One region of the Gordonia caeni genome, then DNA from elsewhere that is predicted to be linked to it. Evidence: predicted binding sites of a transcription regulator. Region 1 holds the regulator's gene; the other holds the start of a gene.

Region 1 (15,156 bases):
CCGAGGTGTCCACGGCGACCCGCAGCCGGAGCGCGTGCAGGCGTTCGGCCACGGTGGCGTACCAGTCCGCGGGCACCCCGGGCGGCAGGGATCCGCACAGCGCCACCCAGGCGGCGCCGTCTGCGGCACCGGCGATCAGGTCGGTCAGCTGGGCGATCAGGCCAGCGCTGAGCGCCGCACCCGATTCGTTGATCTTGGTGGTGGTCCCGTCCGGCTCGGCGAGGGTCAGGTTGACCCGGACGGGCCCGTCCGCCTCGATCGTCCGGTACGGCAGGTGCACGGCATCGAGCTGCTCCAGCAGGGGATCCCCGGCTCGTGCCGGAAGCAGGGCGAGGGAGGGCAGAGCGGCCTCGGCCACCACCCGGGCGACGTTGATGCCCTTGCCTCCCGGCTGGCTGCGCACGGTGTCCGCGCGCAGCACCTCGCCGCGTTCGAGCGGTCCGGGCAGTTCGATGGTCCGATCCACGCTGGGATTGGCCGTCACGGTCACGATCATGCGATCACCACTTCGATATCGAGCGCTTGGAGTTCGGCGCGCAGGGAGTCGTCGAGCCCGGGATCGGTCACGAGCGCGTCGACGTCGCTGAGTGCGCCGAAGCTGACCAGATCCTCTCGGTTGAACTTCGAGGAGTCGACGAGCAGCACCACCCGGTCCGCGGCCGCGATCATGGCACGCTTGGCGGCCGCCTCATCGGGATCGGGGGTCGACAGTCCGTGGGTGCGGCTCAGACCGTTGGTACCGAGGAAGGCCACCGAGACGCGGAGCCGCCGGAAGGCGTCGACGGTCTCGACGCCGACGGCGGCCTGCGTCTTACCGCGGATCCGTCCGCCGACGAAGGTGACCTCGCAGCGCGGCAGCGTCGACAGGTGGGCCGCGAGGGGGATCGCGTTGGTCACCACGGCCAGGTCGCGATCCGGATCCAGCGCCAGCGCGGCCCGCAGCGTCGTGGTGCCGGCATCGAAGAGCACCGAGCCGCCGGCGGGCGGCAGGAACGCCTGGGCGGCGGCGCCGATGGCGGTCTTCTCGGCGAGCATGGACTGTTCGCGCTCCTGCAGGTCGGGTTCGGCACCGATCGCGGCGACGTCGGGGCGCACGGCCCCGCCGTGGACGCGCACCAGCAGCCCCTGCTGGGCCAGCGACGCGAGGTCGCGGCGCACTGTTTCGCCGGTCACGTCGAAGCGCTCGGCGAGCTCGGTGACCGCGACCCGGCCGCGAGCGCGCACCTCCCCTGCGATGGCCTGTTGGCGTTCCTCCGCGTACACGTCGCCGTCCTGAGTAGAGTCCTCGAATACGGGCACCGGTGTCCCGAACCCCGTTTGGTTACATCTGTGTTTACCTTCGTATATGTTGACACGTCAAGAGAAGTTTGTAATCTCAGTCACATGAGAAAGGTGGAATCGATGGGATCGGCGGAGAACTTCGGGGCATCACGGGTGGTGCACGGCACGCCGGTCGTGCAGGGACTGGCGTACGGGCCGGTGATCCGGCCGGCCGGGATGCCGGAATTCGACATCGACGCCGCGGCCACGGTGGCACCTGACGACCGCGAGGCCGAACAGGAGAAGTTCAGCGCTGCGGCCACCACCGTGGCCGACCGCTTCTCGGCGCGGGCCTCGGCCAGCACTGGTAGTTCCGCCGAGGTCCTGGCGGCGACCGCCTCCCTGGCCAAGGACCGCGCGTGGCTCGGCACCGCGGGCAAACTGATCGCCGACGGCACCCCCGCCGCCGCCGCCACGGTCGAGGCCATCGACCAGATCGCCGCGATGTTCACCAAGCTCGGCGGCCTGATGGCCGAGCGCGTCACCGACCTCAAGGACATCCGCGACCGTGTGGTGGCCGAGCTCCTGGGCATGCCGGAGCCGGGCATCCCCAATCCCGACGAGCCGTCCATCCTGTGTGCCGACGACTTGGCGCCGGCCGACACCGCGGGCCTGGACCCGGCGCGAGTGATCGCCCTGGCCACCCGTCTCGGAGGCCCGTCGAGCCACACGGCGATCATCGCCCGGCAGCTCGGTATCCCGTGCGTGGTGGCCATCGCCGACCTGAACGACATCCCCGCCGGCGCCACCGCCTTCGTCGACGGCGAACGCGGCGTGGTGGGCATCGACCCCGATCCGAAGACCATCACCTCGGCGGTCGCCGAGGCCGGGCGCGTCGCCGAGGCGGCGGCGTCCTGGCGCGGGCCGGGGCAGACGGCCGACGGGCATCGGGTCCTGATCCTGGCCAACGTGGCCGACGGACCTTCGGCCCGGGCCGCCGCCGAGCGCGGGGTCTGCGAGGGTGTCGGGCTGTTCCGCACCGAGCTCGCCTTCCTGGATCGCTCCGACGAACCGTCGGTGGCCGAGCAGACCGACCTCTACCGCTCGGTGATCGACGCCTTCGACGGCGACAAGGTGGTCATCCGGACGCTCGACGCGGGCTCGGACAAGCCGCTCAAGTTCGTCACCCACCCGGACGAGGCGAACCCGGCGATGGGGGTGCGGGGCAACCGCATCATCCTGTCGAATCCGGAGATCCGCGAGCATCAGCTCGACGCGATCGCCGCCGCGGCGAAGGGCACCTCGGCGGTGCCGTGGGTGATGGCCCCGATGATCGCCACCGTGGGCGAGGCCCGCGAGTTCGCGGCGCTGGTGCGTGCGCGTGGTCTGGTGCCCGGAGTGATGGTCGAAGTACCGTCGGCAGCGGTGCAGGCCGACCAGATCCTGGCCGAGGTCGACTTCGTGTCCATCGGCACCAACGACCTCACCCAGTACACGATGGCGGCCGACCGGATGTCGCCCGAACTCGCTTCGCTGACCGATCCGTGGCAGCCCGCGGTGCTGGCCCTGATCGAGCGCGTCGGCGCCGCGGGTGCCGCGCAGTCCAAGCAGGTGGGGGTCTGCGGCGAGGCGGCGGCAGACCCGCTGCTCGCGTGCGTCCTGGTGGGACTCGGCGTCACCTCGCTGTCGTCGGCCCCGGCGGCCGCGCCCGCGGTGGGCGTGAAGCTCGGCGGCGTCACCCTGGATCAGTGTGTGACGGCGGCCAAGGCCGCGGTCGCCGCGGACAGTACGTCCGCGGCGCGCGATGCCGCCCGCACCGTGCTCGGCTGAGAACACTCCCTGCTCGACCACTGACGAACCGACTCCGCTCGATCACCGAAGAAGCCGGTGGTCGAGCGGAGTCGAGACCCGGCCTGGCGGCAGGTCAGATCCGGCGAAGGACGGTCACGACCTTGCCCAGAACGGCGGCGTCGTCGCCCGGAATGGGTTCGAAGTGCTCGTTGTGGGGCATCAGCCAGACGTGGCCGTCGACTCGCTTGAAGGTCTTGACGGTGGCCTCGCCGTCGATCATGGCGGCCACGATGTCGCCGTTCTCGGCGACGTTCTGCTGGCGGACCACCACCCAGTCACCGTCGCAGATGGCGGCGTCGACCATCGATTCGCCGACCACCCGCAGCAGGAACAGCGAGCCTTCGCCGACCAGTTCCTTGGGGAGCGGGAAGACGTCCTCGACGGCCTGCTCGGCCAGCATCGGGCCGCCGGCGGCGATCCGGCCCAGCACCGGCACGAAGGCCGGAGCCGGCTGGCTCGGATCGGCCCGCGTGTCGTCACCGGACGGGGGCGTGCGATGGTCGTCGCGCACATTCACCGCACGCGGACGGTGCGGATCGCGCTTGAGCAGTCCGCGGCGCTCGAGGGTGCGCAGCTGATGGGCCACCGACGAGGTGGAGGTGAGGCCCACCGCTTCGCCGATCTCGCGGATGCTCGGCGGGTAGCCGCGCTCGCGCACCGAGGACCGGATGTACTCGAGAACCTCTCGCTGCCGCTGCGTCAGAGAGGCCTCCAGGGTCGCGGTCGACAGCAGCGGGTCCACGTTCGACGTGTTCTGCGGTCCGTCCTTCATCGAAGGTTCCTTTCCTCGGGGTGATCCCCAATTTAGTCGAGTAGGTCACAGAATTCAAACAATTGTTCGACGTGTCGCGGAGTTTGTCCGACCCGTGGTGTTAACTATCGAACAAGAGTTCATCGAACACACGAGCGATGGGAGTTTCCGATGACCGAACTGCTGACCACCCGGACCGCGGGGGCTGTGCCGACCGTCGACGCACGGGTGATGACCTGCGATGTTCCGGTCATCCGGACCCGGACCGAACGGCCCGCCGGGCGCCCCGCGCCCTCCTGCCGCCCCACGGGGCGCCGCCCGCACACCCGGTCGAACGGGCCGGCGGTGCCCGCACGGACCCCGATGATCACCCAGCGTGTGGACCTTTACGGCGTTCGAACAAGTGCACGCGCCTCGGGGCGCGCGGAGCGCGCCCGTTCGAACACTCCGCGAGTGTCGGTGCGCCGCCGCTGGGTCGCCGGCGTACTCACCGGACTCGGTCTGGCCGTGTTCGTCTCCGTCCTCGGCATGGTCGGCGACGACTACCAGCATGCGGTTCAGCAGACGCCGTCGGCCACCGAGGTGGTGCACGTGCGCAGCGGTGAGTCGCTGTCGTCGGTGGCCGCTCGGATCGCGCCCGATCTGCCCGCCGCCTCGGTGATCGCCACTGTCCGCGATCTCAACGATCTGCAGAGCACCGGCCTCCGGCCGGGGCAGGCGCTCGTCGTGCCCGCCTACCGCTGACCGCAGGTGACGTGCGTGCGCAGGCCGTCGCGGGCGGGCGGGTACGCTGAGAGCATGCGCTGCCCGTTCTGCAAGAACGACGACACTCGAGTGGTTGATTCGCGAGCTTCTGACGACGGCACGGCCATCCGGCGGCGCCGCGCCTGCGCGGAGTGCGGGCGCCGATTCACCACTGTGGAAGCCGCCGTTCTCGCGGTGGTCAAACGCAACGGTGTCACCGAGCCCTTCAGTCGCGAGAAGGTGATGAAGGGCGTGCGCCACGCCTGCCAGGGACGCCAGGTGAACGAGGACGCACTCGCGCAGCTCGCCGAGGCCGTGGAGAACACGGTCCGTGCCTCCGGCTCGGCAGAGGTCCCCAGCAACGAGGTGGGCTTGGCCATCCTGGGGCCGCTCCGCGATCTCGACGAGGTCGCCTACCTCCGGTTCGCGTCGGTCTACCGGTCCTTCGAGTCCGCCGACGACTTCCAGCGTGAGATCGACGATCTCCGCAAAGACCGCAGTCGCGAACCCGTCGGCTGAGGAATCCAGGTACTCCGGGAAGGCCTCCGCGGGAAGGCTTCAGCGGAAGCTTTCGAGTGCTTTGCTCACCCGCTTCTCCGAGATCGGCCCGTCGGTGCCGAGTTGCTGCGCGAACAGGCTGACCCGCAACTCTTCCACCTGCCAGTGCGCGAGCTCGTTGAGAGCGTCCTGCCGATTGGCCGGAACCTGCGCCAGCCGCTGATTCCACCGCGCGATCACCCGGTCCACGGTGTCGAGTGCGGCGGTGTCCCGGGCCGCCGACCCGGGCAGCGATTCCAGGCGTAGCCGGGCAGCGGTCAGATAGCGCGGCAGGTGCTTGAGCCGACTCAGCGGTGTGACGCCGACGAAGCCGTCGAAGACGAGCTCCGCAAGTTGGTCGGCGACGTCGTCGGCCGCGGTCGAGCCGGCATGCTGGTCGATCTCAGCGCGCAATGGGCCGGTCTCGGCCAGCGCCCGGACCGCGTGCGTGAAGTGCTCCGGGGCGGCGGCACGGATCTGTGGGGACAGCCGCTCGGCGAGCTCACGGAACTGGTCGGGGCTGCGGATCGCCGTCACGCCGGGCTCGGTCAAGGCGTCGGCGACCGCACGCCGTGTGCAGTCGGCCAGCAGCGCCTCGGTGTTCGGGTACGGGCTCTGCGAAAGCACCAGCCGTTCGGCGGGTGGAAGGCTTCCGGTGATCTTCTTGCTCAGCGGTCCGACCGACTGCTCCAACAGCACGGCGATGCCGGCGCGCAATCCCGCGTCGCGGGCCGCGATGGTGGTCGCGTCCACCACACGTACGCCGTCACCGGCCGGTCGCAGCGTCGGATACGTGACGACGGGCTGGCCCGCCACCTGCTCTTCGCGCTGGTCGGCCAGTGTGCCGATGCCGTCGGCCGTCCAGCGGCGGTGGACGGGCGCGGCGTTCGGAGCGGTCGACCGGCCGCCGAACTCGCGGCGGAGCTCGTCGAGCCGGTCGGCGCGCCCGACGATCGCGCCACCCGAGTCCGTGACGGCGAAGTGCATGCGCAGGTGCGCGGGCAGCGTGTCGGTGCGGAAATCGCTGGGGGACAGGCTGATGCGGGCGATGTCTCCGAGTTCCCGGGCGAGGGCGGGCAGGAGTGGTTCGGCTCGGGGCTTGATCCGCTCGAGGACCAGGTCGGCGTACTGCTGCGCCGGCGACAGCGACTTGCGCAGTCCCTTGGGCAGGGAGCGGATCAAGGCGGTGGCCAGCTCGCTGCGCAGCCCGGGGACCAGCCAGTCGAATCCGCCCGCGTGCAGGTGTTCGAGCAGGGGCTGCGGGATGAGGACGGTCACGCCGTCGTCGTCGGCGCCGGGGGAGAAGTTGTAGCGCAGTTCCAGCTGCGTCTGTCCCTGTTGCCAGGCGTTGGGGAAGTCGGCGGCAGCGGGACCGGCGGCTACGGCGGGACCGGCCTCGTCGAGGTGGAGCAGGCGCGGGTTGGCGCGGCTCTCCTTCTTCCACCACGAGTCGAAGTGCCGCGCGGACACCACCTTGGCCGGAACCCGGGCGTCGTAGAAGTCGTAGAGGTCGCCGTCGCTGAGCCGGACGTTGCGCCGGGCACGGTTCTCCAGTTCCTCGGCCTCGGCGAGCAGTGCACGGTTGTGGGCGAAGAATTCGTGACCGGTGCGCCAGCGTCCCTCCACCAGGGCGGCCTGCAGGAAGATCGCCCGCGACTCGACCGGATCGATACGCGCATAGTTGACGCGCCGGGCGGCGACCAGCGGGACGCCGTAGAGGCTCACCTTCTCGTTGGCCATCACCGCACCGCGGCGCGACGACCATGCGGGCTCGCTGTAGGTGCGCGTCACCAGGTCGCCGGCGGCCTCTTCCACCCACTCCGGGTCGATCGAGGCGACGGTATGGGCGAAGAGCCGCGAGGTCTCCACCAGTTCGGCGGCCATCACGAAAGCCGGCGGCTTGGAGGCGAGCGGCGAACCGGGGAAGACGGCGAACTTGGTGCCCCGGGTGCCCAGGAAGTCACGGGTGTCGCCCTGGCGGGCACCGATATTGGTGAGCAGACCGGTCAGCAGGCTGCGGTGGACGGCCGCCGGATCGGACGTCGTCTCGGGCACCTCCCAGCCGAGATCGCGGACGGTCCGGCGCAGTTGGCGGTGCAGGTCGAGCCATTCGCGGATGCGCAGATAGTGCAGGAAGCCGCGTTCGCACTCGCGGCGGAACTGGTTGCCCGACAGCGCCGCACGCCGTTCCTGGAGGTGCTCCCAGAGTTTGAGGCGTCCCAGGAACTCCGAGCCGGGCACCGTGTACTGCCGGTGCGCGGCCTGGGCGGCCTCGCGCTTGTCCGAGGGGAGCTCCCGGACGTCGGGCAGCGACAAGGCCGCGGCGATCACCAGGATGTGGTCCAGGCAGCCGTTCTGGCGGCCGGCCACCAACATGCGGGCCAGCCGCGGGTCGACCGGGAGCCGGGCGAGGGCGCGGCCGACCTCGGTGAGACTCGCATCCGCCGAATCGAGTCCGGTGACGGCACCGAGTTCGGACAGCAGCGCCATCCCGTCGGTGATCGCCCGCTTCTCCGGTGGCTGTACGAACGGGAACTCGGCGACGTCACCGAGCCGCAGGGAGAGCATCGACAAGATGACGGCGGCGAGGTTCGCGCGCAGGATCTCCGGGTCGGTGTACTCGGGGCGGGCGTCGAAGTCGTCCTCGGAATAGAGACGTATACAGATGCCGGGGGCCACGCGCCCGCAGCGGCCGGCCCGTTGCCGCGCACTGGCCTGCGAGATCTTCTCGATCGGGAGCCGGGTCACCTTGGTCCGGGTGGAGTACCGCGAGATCCGCGCAGTCCCGGTGTCGATCACGTAGCGGATGCCGGGGACCGTCAGCGAAGTCTCGGCGACGTTGGTGGCCAGCACGATCCGCCGCCCGTCGGACGGAGCGAAGACCTTCTGCTGTTCGGCTACCGACAGTCGGGCGTACAGCGGCACGATCTGTGCCTCGGTGCGGCGCTTGAGCGCATCGGCGGTGTCCCGGATGTCTCGTTCGGTCGGCAGGAAGACCAGGATGTCGCCGCGTTCGTGCGCCCACAGTTCACCGACCGCCGCATCGATGGCGGCGAGTTGGTCGAGGTCGGTGTGGTCCTCGTCATCGGAGACCAGGGGGCGGTAGCGCACCTGCACCGGATAGGTGCGGCCGGATACCTCGAGGATCGGGACCTCGTCGTCCGGGCCGGCGAAATGCCGGGCGAACCGATCCGGCTCGATGGTCGCCGAGGTGATGATCACCTTCAGGTCGGGCCGGCGGGGGAGGAGACGCTTGAGGTAGCCGAGCAGGAAGTCGATGTTGAGGCTGCGTTCGTGGGCCTCGTCGATGATGATGGTGTCGTAGCGCCGCAGGTCCGGATCCGACGTGATCTCCCGCAGCAGGATGCCGTCGGTCATCACCCTGATCTTGGTCTGCTTGCCGGACTTGTCGGAGAAGCGGACGCTGTAGCCCACCAGGTCGCCGAGCTGTGTTCCCGTCTCGTCGGCGATGCGCCGCGCGACCGAGGTGGCGGCGATCCGGCGCGGCTGGGTGTGGCCGATGGATTCGCGGCCCAGCGCCAGACAGATCTTCGGCAGCTGAGTGGTCTTGCCCGAGCCCGTCTCGCCCGCGATCACCACCACCTGGTGGTCGGCGATCGCCTGGGAGATCTCGTCGCGGCAGGCGCTGACCGGAAGCTCCGGTGGAAAGGTGAGGACGGGGACAGCCATGATGTCCCGATTCTATTGGGCCGTGCGGTTCTGTCGGGCACCGCGTTCCAGCGAGGGGGCGGCGGGCCCACACGGAGGTCCGACACGGAGGGCTCCGGCATGCGATATTGGGAGCCATGGGTTCCCTCTGGCATGGATTCGCCGACATGGGCGCGGTCACCGACACCGGACCGTTCGTGGTGGCGCGCGGCGACGGTGCGCGGATCTACGACGACGCCGGCAACGAGTATCTCGACGCGACGGCGGGACTGTGGTTCACCAACGTCGGTCACGGCCGCACCGAGATCGCCGACGCTGTGGCCCGCCAGTTGTCGACGGTGGCGCACTATTCGAACTTCGGTGACTACGCCGGCGACGTGCTCATCGCCCTCGCCGAGCGGGTGGCCGAGATGGCACCGGTGCCGGGATCGAAGGTCATGTTCACCTCCGGCGGCAGCGACGCGGTGGACACCGCCTGCAAGCTCGCCCGCCGGTACTGGACCGAGCAGGGACGGCCGGAGAAGCGCATCATCGTCTCGCGCACCAAGGCCTATCACGGCATGCACATCGGCGGCACCGCCCTCGCGGGCATCCCGGCCAACAAGGAGGGCTACGGTCCCGGCTTCCTGGCCGATACCGAGACCATCGAGTGGGACGACGCCAAGGCGCTGCTCGGCCTGATCGAGCGGCTGGGGGCCGACAACATCGCGGCCTTCGTCGTCGAACCGATCATCGGCGCCGGCGGCATCTACCTGCCGCCGGACGGCTATCTGCGCGAGGTGCGCGAGATCTGCCGTGATCACGACGTCCTGTTCATCGCCGACGAGGTGGTGACCGGTTACGGCCGCATCGGACACGGACACTGGTTCGCCTCCGGCCGCTTCGGCCTGGAGCCGGACATGATCACCTCGGCGAAGGGTCTCACCAGCGGATACGTACCCATGGGAGCGATGATCGCCGCACCCCACCTGGCTGAGCCGTTCTTCGCCGGCGGCACCTGGTGGCGACACGGGTACACCTACGGCGGTCACTACGGAGCCGCAGCCGCAGCGATGGCGAACTTCGACATCATCGAGCGCGAAGGCTTGCTCGCCGAAGCCACCCGGCTGGAGGGCGACCTGGCCCGCGCGTTCGCTCCCCTGGGAGAGCTCGACGCCGTCGCCGAGGTCCGGACCGGTTTGGGGGCGGTCACCGCGGTGCAACTGGCCGATCCGTCTGACGCTCCGGCCGCGGTCCTGCGGCTGCGCCAGCACGGGGTCGCGGGCCGTGCCGCGGGGGCGGGCGCCCTGCAGATCTCGCCCGCGTTCGTCATGACCACCGACGAGGTCGATGAGATGGCCGCGCGATTCGCGGCTGCGCTGGGGTGACCCACGCACGGGGTTGATCCGGGCGCGGCCGAGGCAGAGACGGGAGTGCCCCGCCGGGATCGCCGGCGGGACACTCTCGTCTTTGAAGCTGCAGTTTCAGCCGAGGGTCAGGGCAGAGCCTCAGCGATGGTGATCGCCTGGGCGACACCCTGCACGATCGAACCGGCCTTGAGGGCCTCGAAGATCGCTTCGCGCTCCACGCCGCCTTCACGCACGACGTTCTCGTGCGCGGCGACGCAGTGCTCACAGCCGTTGATGGCCGAGACGGCCATCGACCACAGCTCGAAGTTCACCTTGTCGACGCCGGGGTTGCCGATGATGTTCATCCGCAGCCCGGGCCGCAGGTCGTCGTACTTTCCACCGAGGAAGCCGCGGCCCCGGTAGAAGACGTTGTTCATGCCCATGATCGAAGCGGCACCGAGGGCTGCGTTGTAGGCCTCGGCCGACAGGTTGTCGGCCGCCTCGTCGGCGATCTCCCGCAGCACGGTGGCGTTGCGGGTCGCCGCGGCGGACGCGAGCAGGGTGCCCCACAGCTGCTCGTCGTTGAGCACGGTGGTGCGTGCCAGCGAGCCGAGGTTGAGCTTGAGGTCCTTCGCGTAGTCGGGAAGGGCTTCCTTCAGATTGTCGATGCTCATCGTGTGAGATCTCCTGAGATCAGTTGGCGGACAGTGGCGTCGACGACGATCAGGCCGAGGCGCTCATCAGTTCGCCGGCGTCGATCGTCGGATCGCCCTTGCGCCAGTTGCAGGCGCACAGCTCGTCGGACTGCAGGGCGTCGAGGACGCGCAGGACCTCGTCGACGTTGCGGCCCACCGAGCCGGCGGTCACCGAGACGAACTGGATCTCGTTGTTCGGGTCGATGATGAAGGTGGCGCGGTCGGCGACGCCGTCGGCGTTGAGCACACCGGTGGCCTCGACCAGCTCACGCTTGAGGTCGCTCATCATCGGGAACGGCAGGGTCTTGAGCTCCTCGTGCTGGGCGCGCCACTGGAAGTGCACGAACTCGCTGTCGATCGAGGCGCCCAGGACCTGGGTGTCGCGGTCGGCGAACTCGTCGTTGAGCTTGCCGAAGGCGGCGATCTCGGTGGGGCACACGAAGGTGAAGTCCTTCGGCCAGAAGAAGACCACGCGCCAGCGGTCCTTGTAGTCGTCGCTGGAGACGTTGGTGAAGTAGTCCTCGGGCTGCTGGGCGTCGACCTTGGAGAGGTCACCGCCGATGACAGCAGTCAGGTTGTACTCGGGGAACTGATCGCCGATGGTAAGCAGCGCCATGTCAAGACTCCTTCGTCGTGGGATGTGAATCACTCTGCCGGAGTGACGCTTTGGCGTCTTCGTCCGGCGGTGACTCCCATTCTGCCTTAAACCTTCTAAAAGCGAAACGTGATTGTAGGCACTATATTGATAAGTATGAGTGATCAGAGTTATCAGCCGTCGATAGGTGGCCTACGGGCCTTCGTGGCCATCTCCAAGAAGCTCCACTTCGGTTCGGCGGCAACCGAACTCGGAGTGAGTCAGCCGTCGCTGTCGCAGGCGCTGGCGGGGCTGGAGAGTGGTCTCGGTGTGCAGCTGGTGGAGCGCACCACGCGTCGGGTGATGCTTACCGCGGAGGGGCGCCGGCTGCTGCCCTCGGCGATGGCTGCGTGTGATGCGATCGACAATTTCCTGTCCGAGGCGGCGGGTGAGGACGACCCACTGCGCGGCCCGCTGCGTCTCGGTCTGATCCCGACCATCGCGCCCTACCTGCTGCCCCGGCTGCTGCGGGGCCTGCCGGTCCGCCGTCCCGAGATGGATCTGCGGGTGGTCGAGGACCAGACCGCGCGCCTGCTGGCGCAACTGCGCGACGGCACCTTGGACGCGGCGGTGATGGCCCTGCCCAACTCGGCTCCCGGAATCGGCGAGATCGCGATGTACGACGAGGACTTTCTGCTCGCCCTTCCGTCCGGTCACCGCCTGGCCGGACGCAAGCGTCTGGCACCGGCGACGCTGGCCGAGCTCCCGCTGCTCCTGCTCGACGACGGGCATTGCCTGCGCGACCAGGCACTCGAGGTGTGCCAGATGGCCGGAGTGGATCCGGACCTGCGGCAGACCCGGGCGGCATCGCTGACCACGGCGGTGCAGTGCGTGGAAGGCGGGCTCGGTGTGACTCTGATCCCGCGCATGTCGGTGGGTGTGGAGACTGCGTCCGGGGAACTGGCGACGGCCGAGTTCGCCGTGCCGCGGCCGGGCCGCCGGATCGGGCTGGTGTACCGGACGTCCTCGGGCCGCGGCGGCGCGTACACCGAGCTGGCCGCCGACATCGCCGCCCTGGCCGCCGAATCCGGGGAGGTCACTCCGGTCTGACGCACCCTGGAAACGGCGGATCAGCCAGACGCGAATCAGCCGGAGACGGTGAGGGTCTCCCACTCGTCGATCAGACTGGAGTCGACGGCGCGGATCAGGTCTCCGAGATTCTCGGTGATGTCCTCGATCTCGTCGGTCACCGCGGACATGGGCAGGCCGCTGCGCAGGGCGCGGTAGCAGTCCGTCAGGTAGCGCAGCACCACGCCCTCGCTCCGCTGCAGTCCGAACTCACTGATCAGCTCGGTGAAGGTCATCGAGCGTTCCAGCATGTAGCGCAGCACCGACTTCGGTGACGGCGGGGTGTTGGCCAGCCACGGATGCGTGCGCTTGTAGGTCTCGTAGGCGAAGGCGATCTCCTCGGCCAGCGGCTGCGGCCAGGTGATCTCCTCGAGCTTGGCCATGCGCTCCTCGTACTCGATGCCGTCGGCCTTCATCTCGGCGACGGCCGCATCGCGGGCGACCTTCCGCTGGGCCATCAGCACCTGGCGCGGATCGTCGAGGGTGGACTCCAGGACTGACACCACGTCCAGTGCGAACGACTCCGCCTGCGGATCGAGCAGTTCGAACGCCGCCACGGCGAAAGCCGACAGGGGATTGGTCAGCGCGAAGTTCTCCGGCAGATCCACCGAGATCTCCACCTTCTTGCCCGTGGCGTCCGGGGTGTCGAGGCGGGTGACGATGCCGGTCTCGACGAGGTCCCGATACAGCGCGATGGTGTGTTTGATGTGGCGCAGCTGCCGTTTGCGCGGCTCGTGATTCTCCTCGAGCAGATGACGCAGCGCGGCGAAGCAGTCCCCGGGTCGCTCGAGCACCTCCATCAGCATCGCCGTGGTGATCTTGAAGTGCGATCGTAGCTGTTCGTCGGGGGCGTCGACCAGCAGCAGGAAGGTCTTCTCACTCCATCCGACGAAACCCTCGGGAGGCTTGCGCCGCACCAGTTTTCGCAGCTTCTTTGGATCGTCACCCGCTTTGGTGACCAGCCGGGCGTTCTCGACGTCGTGGTCGGGGGCCTGTGCGACCACATAGCCGATCGTGTCGTAACCGGCGCGGCCGGCACGACCGGCGATCTGATGGAATTCGCGGGCGCGCAGGCGGCGCACCCGGTGGCCGTCGTACTTGGTGAGCCCGGCGAAGAGCACGGTGCGGATGGGCACGTTGATACCCACGCCGAGGGTGTCGGTACCGGCGACCACCTTCAGCAGTCCGGCCTGCGCCAGGCGCTCCACCAGCCGCCGGTAGCGCGGAAGCATGCCTGCGTGGTGGACGCCGATTCCGGCGCGAAGCAGTTTGGACAGGGTGGTGCCGAAGCCGGTCCGGAATTCGAAGTCGCCGATCGCCTCGGCGATCGCCGCCTTCTCCGCCTTGTCGCAGATCTTCGCCGAGGTCAGTGCCTGCGCGCGCTCGACGGCCTGCGCCTGGGTGAAGTGCACCACGTACACCGGCGCCTGGCCCTTGGTGACCAGTTCCTCGATGGTCTCGTGGATCGGGGTCATCGCGTAGCGGTACTCGAGAGGGACCGGGCGCTGGGCACCGCTCACCTCGACGGTCGGCCGTCCGGTGCGTTCGGTCAGGTCGTCGATGAAGAACGAGACGTCGCCGAGAGTGGCCGACATCAGCAGGAACTGAGTATGTGGGAGCTCGATCAGCGGGACCTGCCAGGCCCAGCCGCGATCGGACTCGCCGTAGTAATGGAATTCGTCGGCCACCAGGACTCCGACGTCGGAGTCGGCCCCGTCGCGCAGCGCGATGTTGGCGACGATCTCGGCGGTCGCGCAGACGATCGGCGCGTCGGCGTTGACGCTCGCATCACCGGTGAGCAGTCCGACGTTCTCGGCGCCGAACTGCTCGCAGAGATCGAAGAACTTCTCGCTGACCAGGGCCTTGATCGGCGCGGTGTAATACGCGCGCCGTCCGCGGCAGCGGGCGAAGTAGATCGCCCCGGAGGCCACCAGCGACTTACCGGAGCCGGTGGGGGTGGCCAGCACCACGTTGCTGCCGGACACCAGCTCCAGCAGCGCCTCCTCCTGGTGCGGATACAACTGGATGCCCCGCGACGCCCACCAGGACAGGAAGTGCTCGAAGGCGGCATCCTCGTCCGTGGTGGGCGTCAGCGGGGTTCCGGTGTCGTCCGGGTCTGCGGCGCGCGGCGGTGCGGTCAGGGGGTGTCCTGCTCGCCGTTGTCGCCGGGCGTTTCCGGTCGGTCGGTGCCCAGATCGAGGCCGTCGAACTCGGCGGAGTGTTCGGCCAGGAACTTCTCGAACTCGGCGCCGAGCTCGTCTCCGGACGGCAGATCGCCGTCGGCGGAAAGCAGTTCACGCTCCGCCTTGGCCTTCATGTACGCGTCGTATTGCTGCTCCAGGGCCTGGACGACGGTGCCGATCTCGGCGTTGCCGGTGACCTCTTCGTCGACCTGATCGCGGACGCGGGCAGCGGCGTTCTCGAGTGCGGCCACCGGCAGATCCAGTTCGGTCACCCGGCTCAGCGCTGCCAGCAACGCGGCCGAGGCGGCCGGATAGTTGGTCTGCGACAGGTAGTGCGGTACGTGCGCCGACAATCCCGCGGTCCGGTAGCCGGCTTCGCCCAGGCGCAGCTCCAGCAGCATCGAGGCGCTCGACGGCAGCTTCATCTCGTTGCCCC
Region 2 (15,156 bases), on a different contig from region 1:
GGGCTGCTGACGCCCAGCGGGCGATCGCCGGCCGGTTACCGCCTGTACGACGACGCCGACCTGGAGCGACTGCAGCAGATCGTGGTGTATCGCCGGCTGGAGCTGCCGCTGGATCAGATCGCCGATCTGCTCTCGTCGGACACCTCCCCCGTCGAGCACCTGCGGCGGCAGCGCGCCGCCGTCCTCACCCGGCACGCCGAGCTCACCGAGCTCCTGGCCGCCATCGACCGAGCATTGGAGACCACCGTGAACAACCGTCCCGCCACCGACGCCGAACTCCGTCACCTCTTCGGCGACGCCTTCACCGACGAATACCGCTCCGAAGCACAGGAACGCTGGGGTGACACCGACGCCTGGCGCCAGTCCGCGGCCCGCACCGCGTCGTACTCGACGGCCGACTGGACCGAGATCAAGGCCGAGACCGACACCATCAACGCGGCCTTCGTCGCCGCCAAGCGCGCCGGCCTGCCGCCGGACGGCCCCGAAGCCATGGACGCGGCCGAACGCGCCCGCCTGCAGATCCACACCCGTTTCTACGACTGCTCCCACGACTTCCACCGCAACCTCGGCGAGATGTACGTCAGCGATCCTCGGTTCACCGCCACCTACGACGACCTGGAACCCGGTCTGGCTCAGTACGTCCGGGATGCGATCGTCGCCGCCGCCGACCGGGGCGACCGGCGGCGGCGAGAGGCGAAGGAGACCAACCAGCGCACTACCAGGTAGAATGAGTGCCATGCCTCCGAAGACCACTGACATCGTCGAAGAAGAAGAGCTGGAACCCGTAGCCGACGAGACCGCGATCTCGGCCCGCCGCGTGGTGGCCGCGTACGCGACCGACGCCGACGAGGCCCGCATGCTGTTCGCCATGCTGGGCATTGCTCCGGGAGAAGACGACTAGATCCATGGGGGCCGACTTCGTCGTCGTCGCCAACCGCCTGCCGGTCAACAAGCAGGTCGCCGCCGACGGCACCGTCACCTGGACGCGCGCACCCGGCGGTCTCGTCACCGCCCTGGCGCCGATCTTCGACAGCCAGCCCGGCGCGTGGGTCGGATGGACCGGCAGCGCCGATTCGTCCGACGATCCGCACGTCGACGGCATCGACATCCACGCGGTCCCGCTGAGCGCCCGCGAGGTGGAGGACTACTACGAGGGCTTCGCCAACTCGACTCTGTGGCCGCTGTACCACGACGTGCTGGTGAAGCCCGAGTACCGGGCGGACTGGTGGGACGTCTACGTCGAGGTGAACCGGCGATTCGCCGAGGCCGCCTCTGCGGCGGCTGCTCCCGGCGCCGCCGTATGGGTGCAGGACTACCAGCTGCAACTGGTTCCGGCCATGCTCCGCGAGTTGCGCCCCGATCTGAAGATCGGCTTCTTTCTGCACATCCCGTTCCCGCCGTTCGAGCTGTTCAGTCAGCTGCCGTGGCGACGGGAGATCCTCGAGGGCCTACTGGGCGCCGATCTGATCGGCTTCCACCTGCCCGGCGGGGCACAGAACTTCCTGACCCTGTCCCGGCGGCTGCTGGGCGCCGAAACCTCGGATGCGCCGGTCGGCGTCCGGTCGGACTTCGGCACCGTGCGTTTCGGCGACCGCACCGTGCGAGTGGGTGCCTTCCCGATCTCCATCGACTCGGCGGGAGTGGCCGAGCAGGCCGCCGCCGCGCCGGTGATTCAGCGCGCCGAGGAGATCCGCGAGCAGCTCGGGAATCCCAAGACGCTGCTGCTGGGCGTCGACCGCCTGGACTACACCAAGGGCATCGACGTCCGGATCCAGTCGCTGGAGCGGCTGTTCGCCGACGGCCGGCTCGATCCCGCCGACACGGTCCTGGTTCAGCTGGCCAGTCCCAGCCGGGAGAACGTGGAAAGCTACGCCGTGCTGCGCGACACCGTCGAACGGACCGTGGCGCACATCAACGGCACCTACGGGACCGTCGCCTCACCGCCGGTCCGCTACCTTCTGCAGCCGGTCCCGCGCGACGAGTTGCTCGCCTATTTCGTGGCAGCAGACGTCGCCCTGGTGACCCCGCTGCGAGACGGCATGAATTTGGTGACCAAGGAGTACATCGCTTCCCACCCCGATCTCGACGGGGCACTGGTCCTGAGCGAATTCACCGGGGCGGCAATGGAATTGGACGCGGCGTACGTGATGAATCCGTACGATCCGGCGTCCACCGACGACGCGGTGATCGCCGCGGTGACCGACGACGATGCCGAACGCCGCCGCCGGATGGCGATCCTGCGTGATCAGGTGATGAACAACGATGTGGACCAGTGGGCACGAAGCTTCCTGGACACGCTGACCGAGGAGTGAATCACGTTGAGCGCACACGGTATCGGTGACGAACTGCGGGAAGCGCTCGACGACTTCTGCCGTCTGGGACGGGTCTTGGTGGCCTCCGATTACGACGGCTGCATCGCCCCGATTCAGCCGAGACCGGAACTGGCCGTGCCGAACCCGGATTCGCTCGCGGCCCTGCTGGCCTGCGCTGAACGGCGCGACACCCTCGCCGCGATGATCTCCGGCCGCGCCCGCGACGACTTGGCCGCCATCTCCGGCGCCGGCGATCCGCTGGTCCTGGTCGGCAGCCACGGCGCCGAATTCGACACCGGTTTCGATCAGCCCCTGACCGTGGACCAGCAGACACTGCTGGACCGGATCATCGCCGAGTTCAGGTCCATCGCCGAGAAGATCCCCGGCACCAGCGTGGAGACCAAACCCGCCAGCACCACCCTGCACGTCCGCAACGCCACCCCCGAGGACGGCGATGTGGCGCTGCAGCTGGCGAACGACGGCCCGGCGGGCTGGCACGGTGTTCACGCGACCAAGGGCAAGGCCGTCATCGAGCTGGCGGTGATCGAGACCAGCAAGGGTCTCGCCCTCGATCGCCTGCGAGAGGGTTACGGCGCCGAAGCGGTCCTCTACCTCGGCGACGATGTGACCGACGAGAAGGCCTTCGCCCACCTGCTCCGGCGAGACGGCGCACCCCACGACGGGCGCGGCAAGGACGTCGGGATCAAGGTCGGCGACGGCAAGACCGCCGCCGAGTTCCGCGTGCCGACCACCGACGGGGTCACCGCGGTCCTGGAGTACGTCGCCGCCCATCGCCCCGGCGCCTGAGGTCTTTCAGAAAGGCGGGTCGCCCGTCTCGTCGAACTCGGCCTGGCGTGCACGCTCGGCTTCCTTCTGCTCGGCGGCGGCCCGGGCCTCGCGGTCCCGGCGGTTCCGGTTGCGTTCGGCCCGGCGGCGCGCGTGCTTGTTCTGCGTGCGGGTGCGTGTGCGGGCGGGCAGGGCGTCCGGGTCGGTGGCGGTTGCGGTACCGGTGGCGACGGTGCCGGCGAGCTGGTGGCGGCAGCGCATCGTCGCCAGTGTCGGGAACATCCACTGGTTGGGCGCCACCGACTCGACGGTGACCCCCTCCGGCGTGGTGACGGCCGAGCGGTAGATCCCGTCCGGGTCGATCCACAGTTCGTCGACGAATCCCTCCAAGCTCGTTTTCACGAGATGATGGAAGCGACATTTGGGCTGAAGATTGCAGATGCACGTCGGGCCGCCCTGCTCCGGGCAGATGTTGTCGTACTCGGCCACGTGGTCCAGGTCGCACGAGAACGCCGCCCGCTCGCAACCGGGCATCGAGCAGGTGCCCCAGAGGAACCGCGTCACCACCTCGGTGAGGGTGTTGGGTCGATACGGGTCGCTGGGCAAGGCCGTCCGGGAGATCACGGCGGGCGGACCGGGGGCGTCGCCGGGAGGCCGCGGGTCCTGATCGCTGTTTTCGGGGTCGGGGCACGGGGTATCGCCCCGGCACTCGTCCGGGGTGTCGGGGCGGGACGGTCGTCGATGGACGGCCGCCTCATCGCCGGCACGGTCGTCCTCGCCGGGGAGAACCCGGTCACCGGGCCCGTCGGCGGGCTCGTCGTCGCAGAGGTCGTTCAGATCGTGGTGGTGGACGGCGGCGTCGTCGCGGCCGGCGAGTTCCCGGACGTGATCGGCGGAGATCACCCCGTAGCCGTCGAGGACCCCGGACTTGTCGCCGCCGTCGAGGGTGGTGGAGTCGCATATCGCGTGCACCACGACGCGGGCGGCGCGGGTGTCCAGGGCGGCGTCGTCGAAGCGGGCCGTGCAGTCTTCGCGCTCGCACTGGCAGCCGAAGGCGCGACCCAGCAGCCGCGCGATGGCGGCGTCCGAGCGGGCGGCGCCCTTGGTGCGGGGGTCGTTGGGGCACAGCCCGGCGATGAAGGCGTCGAGGGTCTTGACCGCCAGGCGGATGTCTTCGGCCGAGGCGACCACGGTGAGCTGAGCCATCCCGTCGTCGAGCGACTGGGACCGCACGGTGCGGTTGGCCTTGGCGTTCTCGCGCTTGCGACGCTCGGCGTCGGGGTCGATCTCGATCGCGTGGCGACGAGCGATGCCGGCTGCCTCCGCCTCGGACAGGCCGGCCGATCCACGCAGGCCAGCGATCTCGGCGGCGATCAGCTGGTCGGCCAGGGCGATTTCGAGTTCGTCGGTGAGCAGATCGGTCTCGGTGACGATCTTGTGGAAGCGGCGGCGGTCGATCCGGCCCACTCGCAGGAGCTCCGCGCACCGCGGGAGCCGGTCGCGGGCGGCGAAGGCATCGTCGAGCAGCATCCGCGCCTGGTAGTCGGTGCACTCCATCGCGGTCTGCACCGGCAGCACGGCCCGCGAGTAGACGTCGATCACGCTGCGCTCGACGGCCCCGAGCTTCTCCTCGGCGATTCCGGCGGCCACCCTGTCGTAGATCGCCAGGGCGTACTGGAACTGGCTCCAGTCCAGGAAGGCCTGGCCGTTCTTGCCGATGTTGAGGTTGTGCTGAAGCTGAGACAGCGACAGCTCGGTGAGGTCTCCGGTGGCAGGTGCCAGCCCCATGCCCGACAAATCGGCAGTCGGCCACGCCGACGGCGGCAACGCCCGCGAGTCGCGGTGTCGCCCCATGAGCTCACCTCCCCCAAGGTGGCCGAACCCTCTGCCGCGCCCGTCGAATACTGAGATCAGTACCACTGAGCTATCGATCAAGTGTTCCCTAATCTCAATGTACAGGCATCGATCCATGGGCACAAGTGTTCGAGCGAAGTTTTTTCGAAGCAGTTTCAGCGCGACGACAACTCGCCGGCGACGGCCAGCGGATCGACGTAAACGGCCGAGAGTGCGACCGCGATCGGAGCCATCTCCGGCACGTGCGCGCCGAAACGCGTCGGAGTGATCTCCAGTGGCCACGGCGTCGTACTGACCGCATCGAAGGCCGCTTGCACCGGGGCCAGGCCACGGGGGTGCGCAGAGAAGGCGTCCCCGGCCACGATCACCGAATCGGGGTTGATCACGTCGCGCATCATCGCGACCGCCTCACCCAGCACCCGAGCGCGTGCGTCGGCGAGAACGGTGGCGTCATCGCCGGTCCCGAGCCGGGCGGCCGCGGCCTTGAGTGCCGCGGTGCCGACCACCGACTGCAGCGGCGCCACTGCCTCGGTGTCGAGCGGCCCCGGTTGCACCGGCAGACTCGCGATGGACCCAGCGCCGCGGGTGGGCTGATAGACCTCGTCCTCGACGATCACCGCCATGCCGACGGTCTCCCGCGCATAGAAGAACAGGGCGGCGCCGTGCGGCACCACCTCCCCGCCCAGCAGCAGCTCTGCGGCAGCCATCGCCTGCACGTGCTCGGCCACCGACACCGGCACCCCCAGCGCCTCGGTCAACCGCTGCCCCAGCGGCTCGCCGCGCCAGCGCAGGATCGGGTGGTCGACGACGCCGGTGTCGGCGTCGACCGCACCACCGAGCGCGGCGCCCGCCCACAGGAGACGGCGGCCGGAGAATCGCGCCGTGAGTTCGGCCAGTTGCCCGCACAGCCGATCGACCGCATTCGGCGCGTTCACCCCGGACAGCTCCTGGGTCGCGATGGCGTGGCTGTACAGCGTCCGCCCGCCCAGGTCGGCGATCACCAGAGCGGTCCGCCGCGCGCCGATGTGCATGCCGGCCACGCAGAAGCGATCCCGGTCGAGGGTGATCGGGATCTTGGGGCGGCCGACGCCGCGGCCGTCGAGGAGCTCGGGTCGCTCGTCGACCATTCCGGCGGCGACCAGCGCGGTGATCTGGCGGTTGACCGTCGCCGCGGACAGGCCGGTCCGGGCGGTGATCTGGTCCCGCATGGAGGGTCCGCCGATGCGGATCGCGTTGAGCACCAGGCTGGCCGGCGCCGTACCCACGCGCAGTCTCGCCGCAGCCACTCCGGTGCCGGTCATGGCGTCGAATCTAGCAGCCGCAGGCGCCTAGACTGGGCGCCATGACGATCTCGGAGAGCACGGACACGGCAGGTGGGCAGGCACGACGGGTGGCGGTGGTGACCGGTGCCAGCTCTGGTATCGGCGCGGCGACGGCGCGCGCCCTGGCGCGCGACGGCTATTTCGTGGTCGTCGGCGCCCGGCGCACCGACCGCATCGACGCACTCGCCGACGAGATCGGCGGCCGCGCAATGTATCTCGACGTCACCGATCCCGCCTCGGTGGAACGCTTCGCCGCCACCCTCGACACGGTGCACGTCCTGGTGAACAACGCCGGCGGCGCCAAAGGTCTGGCGCCGATCGCCGAGGCCAATCTGGACGACTGGCGCTGGATGTGGGAGACCAACGTGGTCGGCACCCTGCGTATCACCAAGGCCCTGCTGCCCGCGCTCATCGCCTCCGGCGACGGGCTCATCGTCACCGTGACCTCCATCGCCGCGCTGGACACCTACGACAACGGCGGCGGTTACACCTCTGCCAAGCACGCACAGGGCGTTCTGCACCGCACCCTGCGCCCGGAACTGCTCGGAAAGCCGGTGCGGCTCACCGAGGTCTGCCCGGGCATGGTGGAGACCGAGTTCTCCCTGGTGCGTTTCGAGGGCGACGCCGAACGCGCCGAGAAGGTCTACGACGGACTCACCCCGCTGACCGCCGACGACGTCGCCGATGTGATCGCCTTCGCGGCCTCCCGGCCGCCGCATGTGAACCTGGATCAGATCGTCATCAAGCCCCGCGATCAGGTCGACGCCCGCCGCAACATCCGCACCGGATAGGACCCGCAGACTTTTGAACTGCCGCCTGGCTCCGAGCACTAAGCACCTGGTCTGGCAGTAGCCGCTGCGATCTTGGTGCTTGAACCGACCGTCATGGTCGGTCAAAGAGCCAAAATCCGCGGCAGGTGTCAGCCGGTGGCGCGATCGGGGGCGCCCAGCCACACGACGCGTCCGTCGGGGCAGTGCTGAGACAGCGCACACCCGAGTGTTCACGCTGGTCACAGACCACGCGGTCCGTTCTGTCAACGGTTGGATGCACACGGAAAAGCCGTATCCACAACCCTTCTAGAAACGCCTGAATCAGGCCCGGTCGTACGTTTACAGTCACTCGCATGACTCGGGGGATCTTGGAAGCGGTGAGCGATGCCGACTTGCTGCGTGCGGGGGCACGGGGCGACGGCGAAGCCTTCGGCGAGCTGTTCGACAGGCATCAGAAGTATCTCTGGGCGGTGGCTCTGCGGACCACCGGCGACCTCGATGACGCAGCCGACGCCCTGCAGGAGGCGTACGTGAGCATCATCCGTACGGCCGCACGGTTCCGGGCCGACGCGTCGGTGCTGTGCTGGATGCACCGGATCGTGGTGAACTCCGGTTTCGACCGGATCCGGCGGCGCCGGCACCACGACACGAGTCCGCTCCCCGAGCGCGACGACACTCTCCCCGACCGGTCCGAGGCCGACTTCACCGACAACATCGACCTCCGGCTGTCGATCGGCCGCGCCCTGGACGTGCTGCCGGCCGGTCAGCGGGATGCGATCATCGCCGTCGACTTCGAGGGCCGCTCCGTGGACGAGACCGCCGAGCTGCTCGGCATCGCGCCGGGCACCGTGAAGAGCCGCTGCGCACGCGGGCGGCTGAAGCTGGCCCTGGTCCTGGGCCACCTGCGTGACGACGATTGAGGCCCGGGCGCGACTACTCCGGGAAGCCCGCCAGCACTGCCTCGGTGCCCGACAGGCCCAGCCGCGTGGCGCCCGCACCGATCAGCTCGGCCGCGAACTGCGCGTCCCGGATACCGCCGCTGGCCTTGACTCCGGCCTTGCCGCCGACCGCCTCGGACATCACCCGCACCGCTTCCACGCTCGCCCCGCCGGCCGGATGGAATCCGGTCGAGGTCTTCACGAAGTCGGCACCGCCCGCGACCGCCTGACGGCACACCTCGGCCAGCCCCTCGGCGCCGATCGTCTCCAGCAGCACCGCCGACTCGACGATCACCTTCAGCACCGCGTCGGCGGCGCCCTCCCGGACGGTGATGACGTCGGCGAAGATCTCCTCGTACCGGCCGTCGACGGCGGCGCCCACGTCGATCACCATGTCGACCTCGTCGGCCCCGGAGTCCACCGCCAGTCGCGCCTCTGCCGCCTTGACCAGCGAATGGTGCTTGCCGGACGGGAACCCGACCACCACGCACGTCTTCTGGTCGCCGGTGTCGATCGGCAGGAACGACGGCGACAGGCACACCGCGTACGTGCCGAGCCTGCTCGCCTGCGCGACCGCCGCTTCGGCGTCGGCCCGGGTGGCCTCCGGCTTGAGCAGTGTGTGGTCGACGATGGCCGCGACCTCGGCCCGGCGCAGGTTGGTTTCAGTCACGACAACGAGCTTGGCACACTGGACCGCGTGAACGTTGCCGACACCTCCCGCATGCCCGACGACGGGCGCAGTTTCGTCTTGACCCTGGGCTGCCCGGACCGCACCGGCATCGTCGCCGCGATCTCGGGGTTCATCTCCGACATCGGCGGCTGGATCACCGAGGCCGCCTACCACTCCGACCAGACGTCGGGCTGGTTCTTCACCCGGCAGGCGGTGGCCGCCGCCTCGGTCGAGATGCCCGTCGACGAGATCCGCGCCCGCTTCGCCGCCGTCGCCGCCGAGCTCGGCCCGGAGACCGAGTGGCGGCTCACCGACACCGGCGAACCCAAGTCGGTGGTGCTGCTGGTGAGCAAGGACAGTCACTGCCTCACCGATCTGCTGTCGCGGGCCGAGCGAGGCGAGCTGCCCGCGCGGATTCGCGCGGTGGTGGGCAACCACCGGGACCTGGAATCGCTGACCACCCGGTTCGGCGTCCCGTTCCACCACGTACCGTTCCCGGCCGGCGATCCCGAGGGCAAGGTCGCCGCGTTCGCGCAGGTGCGCGAGATCGTCGACGCCCACTCCCCCGACGCGATCGTCCTGGCCCGGTTCATGCAGATCCTGCCGGCCGAGCTGTGCGAGGCGTGGGCCGGTCGTGCCATCAACATCCACCACAGCTTCCTGCCGAGCTTCGTCGGCGCCCGCCCGTACCATCAGGCCTTCGACCGGGGCGTGAAGCTGATCGGGGCGACGTGCCACTACGTCACCGCCGACCTGGATGCCGGCCCGATCATCGAGCAGGACGTGGGCCGGATCAATCACGAGCAGCGGCCGGCCGACATGGTGCGGCAGGGCCGCGACATCGAGACGCTGGTCCTGTCCCGCGGGGTGCGCTGGCACCTGGAGGACCGGGTACTGGTGCACGGCCGCAAGACCGTCGTCTTCGCCTGAGCCGCCCGGCTCAGGCGCCGCACTGACCGCCGGTGCCGCTGACCTGCGAGGCCGCCTGCAGGTTCACGTCCTGCCCGGCGAAGGCGAAGTCGATCCCCTGATCGGACACTTCCAGTGAGTCCACTGAGATCTCCGAGAACATCGGGCCGAGCATCGCCTCGGCCACCTGGTCCACCAGTTGCTGGGCGAAGTCGTTGGGCAGGCCGATCCCGAAGGCCTTGGCCTCGTCCACACGGAACACCACCCGGCCGTCCTCGACGGCCGGGGTGACGACGACGGTCGCCGGCACCGACAGGAAGGCCACGCGATAGCTGGACTCGACGGTGAGGGTGCCGTCGGCACCGTTGCCGGTGATCGACTCGATCTGGGCGCCGTCGTTCCCCTCCTGGCCGGCGAGTTCTCTGACGCGGTCGTACGGGACGTACGCGGTACCCCGCAGGCTCTGTGCGGAGCGGCCGTCACGGCTCACCTCGTCGGCGCGCGCATGCAGCCGCATGGCCGAGCTCGACGCGGAGTCGTTGGTGTCCACCTGCACCCAGGCCACCTCACCGGTGATCCATGCGCCCAGCATCGGACCACGCGGCACCGAGACGCTGGTCGAGGTGCCGGTCAGATCACCGAACGCCGTTTCCAGACAGCTGGTCACGCGATTACGCAGATACAGCTCGGTGCCCACGCCCGCGATCACCACCAGCAGCACCACCGCGGCGGAGATCAGTGCGACCGTCCGCCACGTGCCGCGGCGGCGGGGGCTGGTGCGCACCACCGGAGTCTGCTCCGACGGCGGCGGGCTCTCGCCGGGCATCGGGTCCACGGAGGCGAAGCCGTCGTCGGCGGGCAGCTGCCGGGTCACCGGCACGGTGAGCGGCCCGTCGACACTCGGCGCGGGCACCTGCGGCAGGGAATCCGTGGTCGGCTCGTCGTCGGACGCAGCGGCCTCGTCGGACGCCGCCTCGGGGGACGGCGCCTCAGGGAGGGGAGTCCCGGGCGCGGAAGAGTCGGGAGCAGGCGTCTCGCCGGGCACCTCGGGCAGTGCGCCGTCCGCGGGCGTCGCCGGCTCCGGGGCCGATTCCGCGTCCGCGCCCGGAGTGGGATCGGCGGCCGAGTCGGACGCAGGGTCGGGTGCGGGGTCGGGGGTGCCGCCGTTGTCCGGGTTCTCCTCGTCGCTCATGCGCCTCTACTCGTTCGGGCCGGATCGGGGGATGTCGCGCTGGTTGGCCAGCACGGCGGACGCTTCACGCGCCTTCCCGACCACCGACAGGTCGATGTCGTGAACTCCCAGCTGCTGCCCGGAGCCGTGGTCGGCGACCACGCTACCGAAGGGATCTGAGATTCGGCTGTACCCGATACCCGTGGGAGCCTTAGATTCTCGCACCCGGGGATCGTCCGGTTCCGCCTGTCCCACCGCCGCCACGAAGGTGGCGCTGTCGAGTGCGCGGGCCGACGCGAGAAGTTGCCACTGCTCCCGCTTGCCCGGGCCCGCACCCCACGACGCGGGTACCACGATCAACTCGGCGCCCCGGCCCGCCAACTCGGTGAACAAGGCCGGAAACCGGATGTCATAGCAGGTGGCGACGCCGACGCGATGCCCGGCGATCTCCACCACCACCGGCTCGTCGCCGGGTGCCACGGTCGCCGACTCGGCGAAGCCGAAGGCGTCGTACAGGTGGATCTTGTGGTAGCCGCGCATCGGTGCGCCGGGCACCGCGATCACCAGCGTGTTGCGCACCCGGCCGTCGCCGGACGGGGTGAACATTCCCGCGATCACCGCGGTTCCAGTCTCCTCGGCGATTTCGGCGACCCGGCGCGCCCACGGCCCGTCGAGGGGCTCGGCGACGTCGCCCAGCGGCACCCCGAACCGGCACATCATCGCCTCCGGAAAGACGACGAGCTCGGCCCCAGCAGCAGCGGCCTCCCGGGTCAGTTCGCCGACCAGCCGCAGGTTCTCGGCCGGGTCGGTCCCGGAACTGCATTGCGCCAGCGCGATCCGCATCGTCGTACCTCCACTCGTCCGGAACTCCGCCGACCCTATCGCCGGCCTCGGAACTACCTCCAGTAGACCGTGGTGCCCTCGGGGCCGCCAGTGGTCCGGAGGAGCTTGGCGAAGCAGTGGTCGCGGTCGAAGCCCTCCTTGCGGCACCAGGCGTTCGCTTGTTCGGGGCTCGCGAAGTCGCCCGTCACCACCGTCACCCACCAGCCGTCGTAGCTGAAGACCGGCCAGTCCGTGCTCCACAGCAGGCGGGTCTGGCCGTATCGCGACCGCAGATGCTGGTGTTCGGCCAGGATGTCGGCCTCGGTCCAGGTGCGCCCCTCGGCCACCAGCCCTTCGTGCTTGGAGCTGAGCTGGACGGCCCAGCGCCCGTTCGACCCGCCCATCACTTCGGTGCGGTCCTGCTGTGCCTGCTCGCGGAGCTGGTCTCCCAGCGCGGCCGGCGTGGTGGTCGTCGTCGTGGTGGTGGTGACGTCGGTCTGCGTCGCCGGCGGCGAATCGGCCTGATCGGCACCGTCGCCGCCCTTCACCCACTGCCAGGCAACTACCCCGCCGGCGGCCAGCAGGGCGATGATGACCACGCTGAGCACGATCTGCACCGTCCTCGACGAGGACGACGGAGGCGGCGGTGGCGGGTACTGGCCACCCGGGTACTGGCCACCCGGGTATTGGGGGTCGTAATACTGGCCGCCCGGATACTGCGCACCGGGATACTGGGCACTGGGGTACTGGCCGCTCGGGTATTGGGCTCCCGGGTAGGGAGACGTGTGCTGCGGCTGCCCCGGGCCGGGCCGGGCCGGCTCGGCGCTGTAAGCCAGGGACGGCGGCTGCCCGTCCTCGTCGCGGTCCTTTCCGGACCCACCAGGCGTCGTCATGTGCGCCATCGTAGCTGCGCAGGTCGCACTGTCGGCCGTTCGGAGGACCGGCGTCGCCCGTGGTCAGACCAGGTGCTTGCCGACCCAGAACTGGGAGTATTCAGCCTCGGCCCGGAACAGATCGACCAGGTTGATCAGCATCAGCTGCTCGAGTTTCGCGTTCACGAACGGGATGTAGACCTTCACCTCGGTGGTCTTGCGGAGCGTGCAACCGGTCTCGGTCGGGAACAGGACCTGCTCGCCCGTCAGGCTGCCCGGGCCGGCCGGAATCGACGCGGTGTAAGTCCCCGGCGTCTCTTCCGGGTGGTAGGAGCCGAGCGTCTCCACCCGGGTGATCATCATGTCCTTCATCATCACCGTCTGCGCCACGGGCGGCAGCATGTCCCGGGTGATGGCCTGCTTGAGGACCACTCGCATGCCGTCGGGGCCCGAGGAGAACTCGTCGAGTTCGGAGATCGGGGTCAACATGCGGAAGCCGTCGGCAAGATCCTGCCAGTACTGCCGTTCCATCTGCGCCTCGTGGAGCTTCTCCGCGGAGAAGTCGAAGCGCGCTGAATAGCTGAGCCGTCGTGCCATGGGGATTGAGAGTAACGAGCGAGCGCCGGAGACGAAAATCCCCGCTCCGCCGGCGCGGGCGGTCAGCCGCGCTGTGCGATCTCGATCGTCGCGTCCCGCTCGGCGTCCAGAAGGTGCTTCACCTGGTCGATCACGGCCCGTTCGATCTTGCTGCCGACGAACGGGATGCCGACCTCGCAGTTGCCGTGATACTCCGCCCGGGCCGGATCGCCGCCGATGGTGATGTCGCCGTGGATCTTTGCCGGGGCACCGGAGACCGAGGCCTCCATCTGGCCGATGATCTGGTCGCCGGCGTTGACGAAGTCGATGGTGCGCGGGATCTCCACGTCGCCGGGGCGCACCGCGGTGACCACCGACGGCAGCTCCTCCGCGCCGACGCCCTGCTTGGTGGCGACCGTCACCTTGTTGCCGTCGTGGCTGAACGACACCAGACTGCCGTGCTCGGCGTTGGTCGCCTCGATCAGGTCGCGCCAGTACTGCTCACTGCTGAACAGCGGCCACAGTGCCGCCACGCCGAACGGGTAGCTGACCGAATACTCGAAGTTGCTCGCCATGGTGCTCAGGCTACCGTTAGCCGGGTGAGCATTCCGCATCCGATCGGCCCCCGTCTGGCCGAGTTCACCACCCTGCGCCTGGGCGGTCCGGCACGCGCCGTACGCCGCTGCCCGGACACCGCGGCGCTGATCGACGCGGTGGTCGACAGCGACCGTGCCGGCGAGCCGATCCTGCTGATCGGCGGTGGCTCCAACCTGGTGATCAGCGACGACGGCTTCGACGGCACCGCGGTGCTGATCGAGGGCGCCGGGATCGAATTCGGCACGGACCTGCGCGACGGCGAGACCGCACCGTATGTCGAGGCCGAAGCCGGCACCGACTGGGATGCCCTGGTCGCCGCCACCGTCGAACAAGGCTACGGCGGCCTGGAATGCCTGTCCGGAATCCCCGGCGCCGCGGGCACCACGCCGGTGCAGAACGTCGGGGCCTACGGCGTGGAAGTGGCCGACATGCTGCGCAGCGTCCGGCTCCTGGACCGGGCGAACGGTGAGGTGACCGAGGTGGCCCCGGAATGGCTCCGACTGGCCTACCGAACCAGCCGACTCAAGGGCCGCGACGACCATGTGGTCCTGAGCGTCTCCTTCTGGCTCAAGCCCGACGGCCGTTCGGCGCCCATCCGCTACCGGGAACTGGCCCGCGAGCTCGGCGTCGCCGAAGGCGAAAGCACCGACGCCGCCGCCGCGCGCGAACGGGTGCTCGCCCTCCGGCGCGGCAAGGGCATGGTGCTCGACGCCGGCGACCACGACACCTGGAGCGCCGGCAGCTTCTTCACCAACCCGATCGTCGGCGAGACCGACCTGCCGGGCGTGCTGGACCGGATCGCCGCGCGGGTGGGCGCCGAGACGACGGTCCCGCAGTTCCCCGCCGACGGCGGCGTGAAGCTGTCCGCGGGCTGGCTGATCGAACGGGCCGGGTTCACCCGCGGCTACCCGGGCGAAGAAGCGCCGGCCCGGTTGTCCACCAAACACACTCTCGCACTGACCAATCGGGGCGCGGCGACCACCGCCGAACTCCTCGCCCTGGCGACGACGGTGCGCGACGGGGTCCGCGAGGCCTTCGGGGTCACGCTGCACCCCGAGCCGGTCTTCGTCGGCTGCGAACTGGGCTGAGGTCGCCCGCGTCGGTGGTGGGACTCAGGAGGTGAGCGCGGCCAGGACGTCGTCGATCAGCTGATTGAACTCCGGGGCCCGCTCGATCGGCACCATGTGCCCGGCACCCGGATAGGTGCTGTACTCGAGCAGCACGCCGTTGCGGTCGAGCGCCTCGGCCATGAAGTCGGCGTGCACCGGCGGCGTCAGCAGGTCGTCGCTGCCCACCACCACGGCGGTCGGGACCGACAGCGCCTCGAGGCCGGCCACCACGTTCAGCCGGTAGAGCGCCGACCCCCAGGCCGCCCGGGACTTCGGGGACCCGCGCGAGATCATCTCGTCGCTGAAGTCGACGTGCGCGGCCCGCGCTCCGGGGCCGAGCGCCATGTAATGCGTGAGCCTGCTGGTCAGCTTGTTACTCGGCAAGGGCATCGGTGTCGAGACGAAGGACCGCGCCACCAGCGGCCGCACCACGCGGGTGTACGCCGGG

The links. Region 1 encodes LexA, which represses DNA repair genes until DNA is damaged. Its sites were predicted from a motif close to CGAACANNTGTTCG; they were not measured.
Region 2: the regulator LexA is predicted to act here: its motif matches at 5,027-5,040, upstream of ABD732_RS17140 (HNH endonuclease signature motif containing protein).

The regions. Positions count from the first base shown of each region.
Region 1 covers NZ_BAAAZW010000005.1:247,003-262,158, forward strand. The annotation lists gene ABD732_RS10165 (1-phosphofructokinase family hexose kinase) at 1-496, opposite strand, end outside; gene ABD732_RS10170 (DeoR/GlpR family DNA-binding transcription regulator) at 493-1,263, opposite strand; gene ptsP (phosphoenolpyruvate--protein phosphotransferase) at 1,384-3,090, shown strand; gene lexA (transcriptional repressor LexA) at 3,185-3,883, opposite strand; gene ABD732_RS10185 (LysM peptidoglycan-binding domain-containing protein) at 4,316-4,606, shown strand; gene nrdR (transcriptional regulator NrdR) at 4,661-5,125, shown strand; gene hrpA (ATP-dependent RNA helicase HrpA) at 5,165-8,833, opposite strand; gene ABD732_RS10200 (aminotransferase family protein) at 8,950-10,179, shown strand; gene ABD732_RS10205 (alkyl hydroperoxide reductase) at 10,287-10,814, opposite strand; gene ABD732_RS10210 (peroxiredoxin) at 10,864-11,451, opposite strand; gene ABD732_RS10215 (hydrogen peroxide-inducible genes activator) at 11,587-12,519, shown strand; gene ABD732_RS10220 (DEAD/DEAH box helicase) at 12,555-14,678, opposite strand; gene ABD732_RS10225 (proteasome assembly chaperone family protein) at 14,675-15,156, opposite strand, start outside.
Region 2 covers NZ_BAAAZW010000013.1:18,782-33,937, forward strand. The annotation lists gene ABD732_RS17120 (MerR family transcriptional regulator) at 1-726, shown strand, start outside; gene ABD732_RS17125 (hypothetical protein) at 737-901, shown strand; gene ABD732_RS17130 (alpha,alpha-trehalose-phosphate synthase (UDP-forming)) at 906-2,312, shown strand; gene otsB (trehalose-phosphatase) at 2,319-3,119, shown strand; gene ABD732_RS17140 (HNH endonuclease signature motif containing protein) at 3,126-4,952, opposite strand; gene ABD732_RS17145 (ROK family transcriptional regulator) at 5,108-6,253, opposite strand; gene ABD732_RS17150 (SDR family oxidoreductase) at 6,295-7,065, shown strand; gene sigM (RNA polymerase sigma factor SigM) at 7,398-7,964, shown strand; gene deoC (deoxyribose-phosphate aldolase) at 7,978-8,652, opposite strand; gene purU (formyltetrahydrofolate deformylase) at 8,704-9,582, shown strand; gene ABD732_RS17170 (LmeA family phospholipid-binding protein) at 9,593-10,753, opposite strand; gene ABD732_RS17175 (carbon-nitrogen hydrolase family protein) at 10,760-11,575, opposite strand; gene ABD732_RS17180 (hypothetical protein) at 11,629-12,447, opposite strand; gene ABD732_RS17185 (DUF2505 domain-containing protein) at 12,511-13,023, opposite strand; gene ABD732_RS17190 (DUF2505 domain-containing protein) at 13,086-13,577, opposite strand; gene ABD732_RS17195 (UDP-N-acetylmuramate dehydrogenase) at 13,602-14,687, shown strand; gene ABD732_RS17200 (alpha/beta fold hydrolase) at 14,712-15,156, opposite strand, start outside.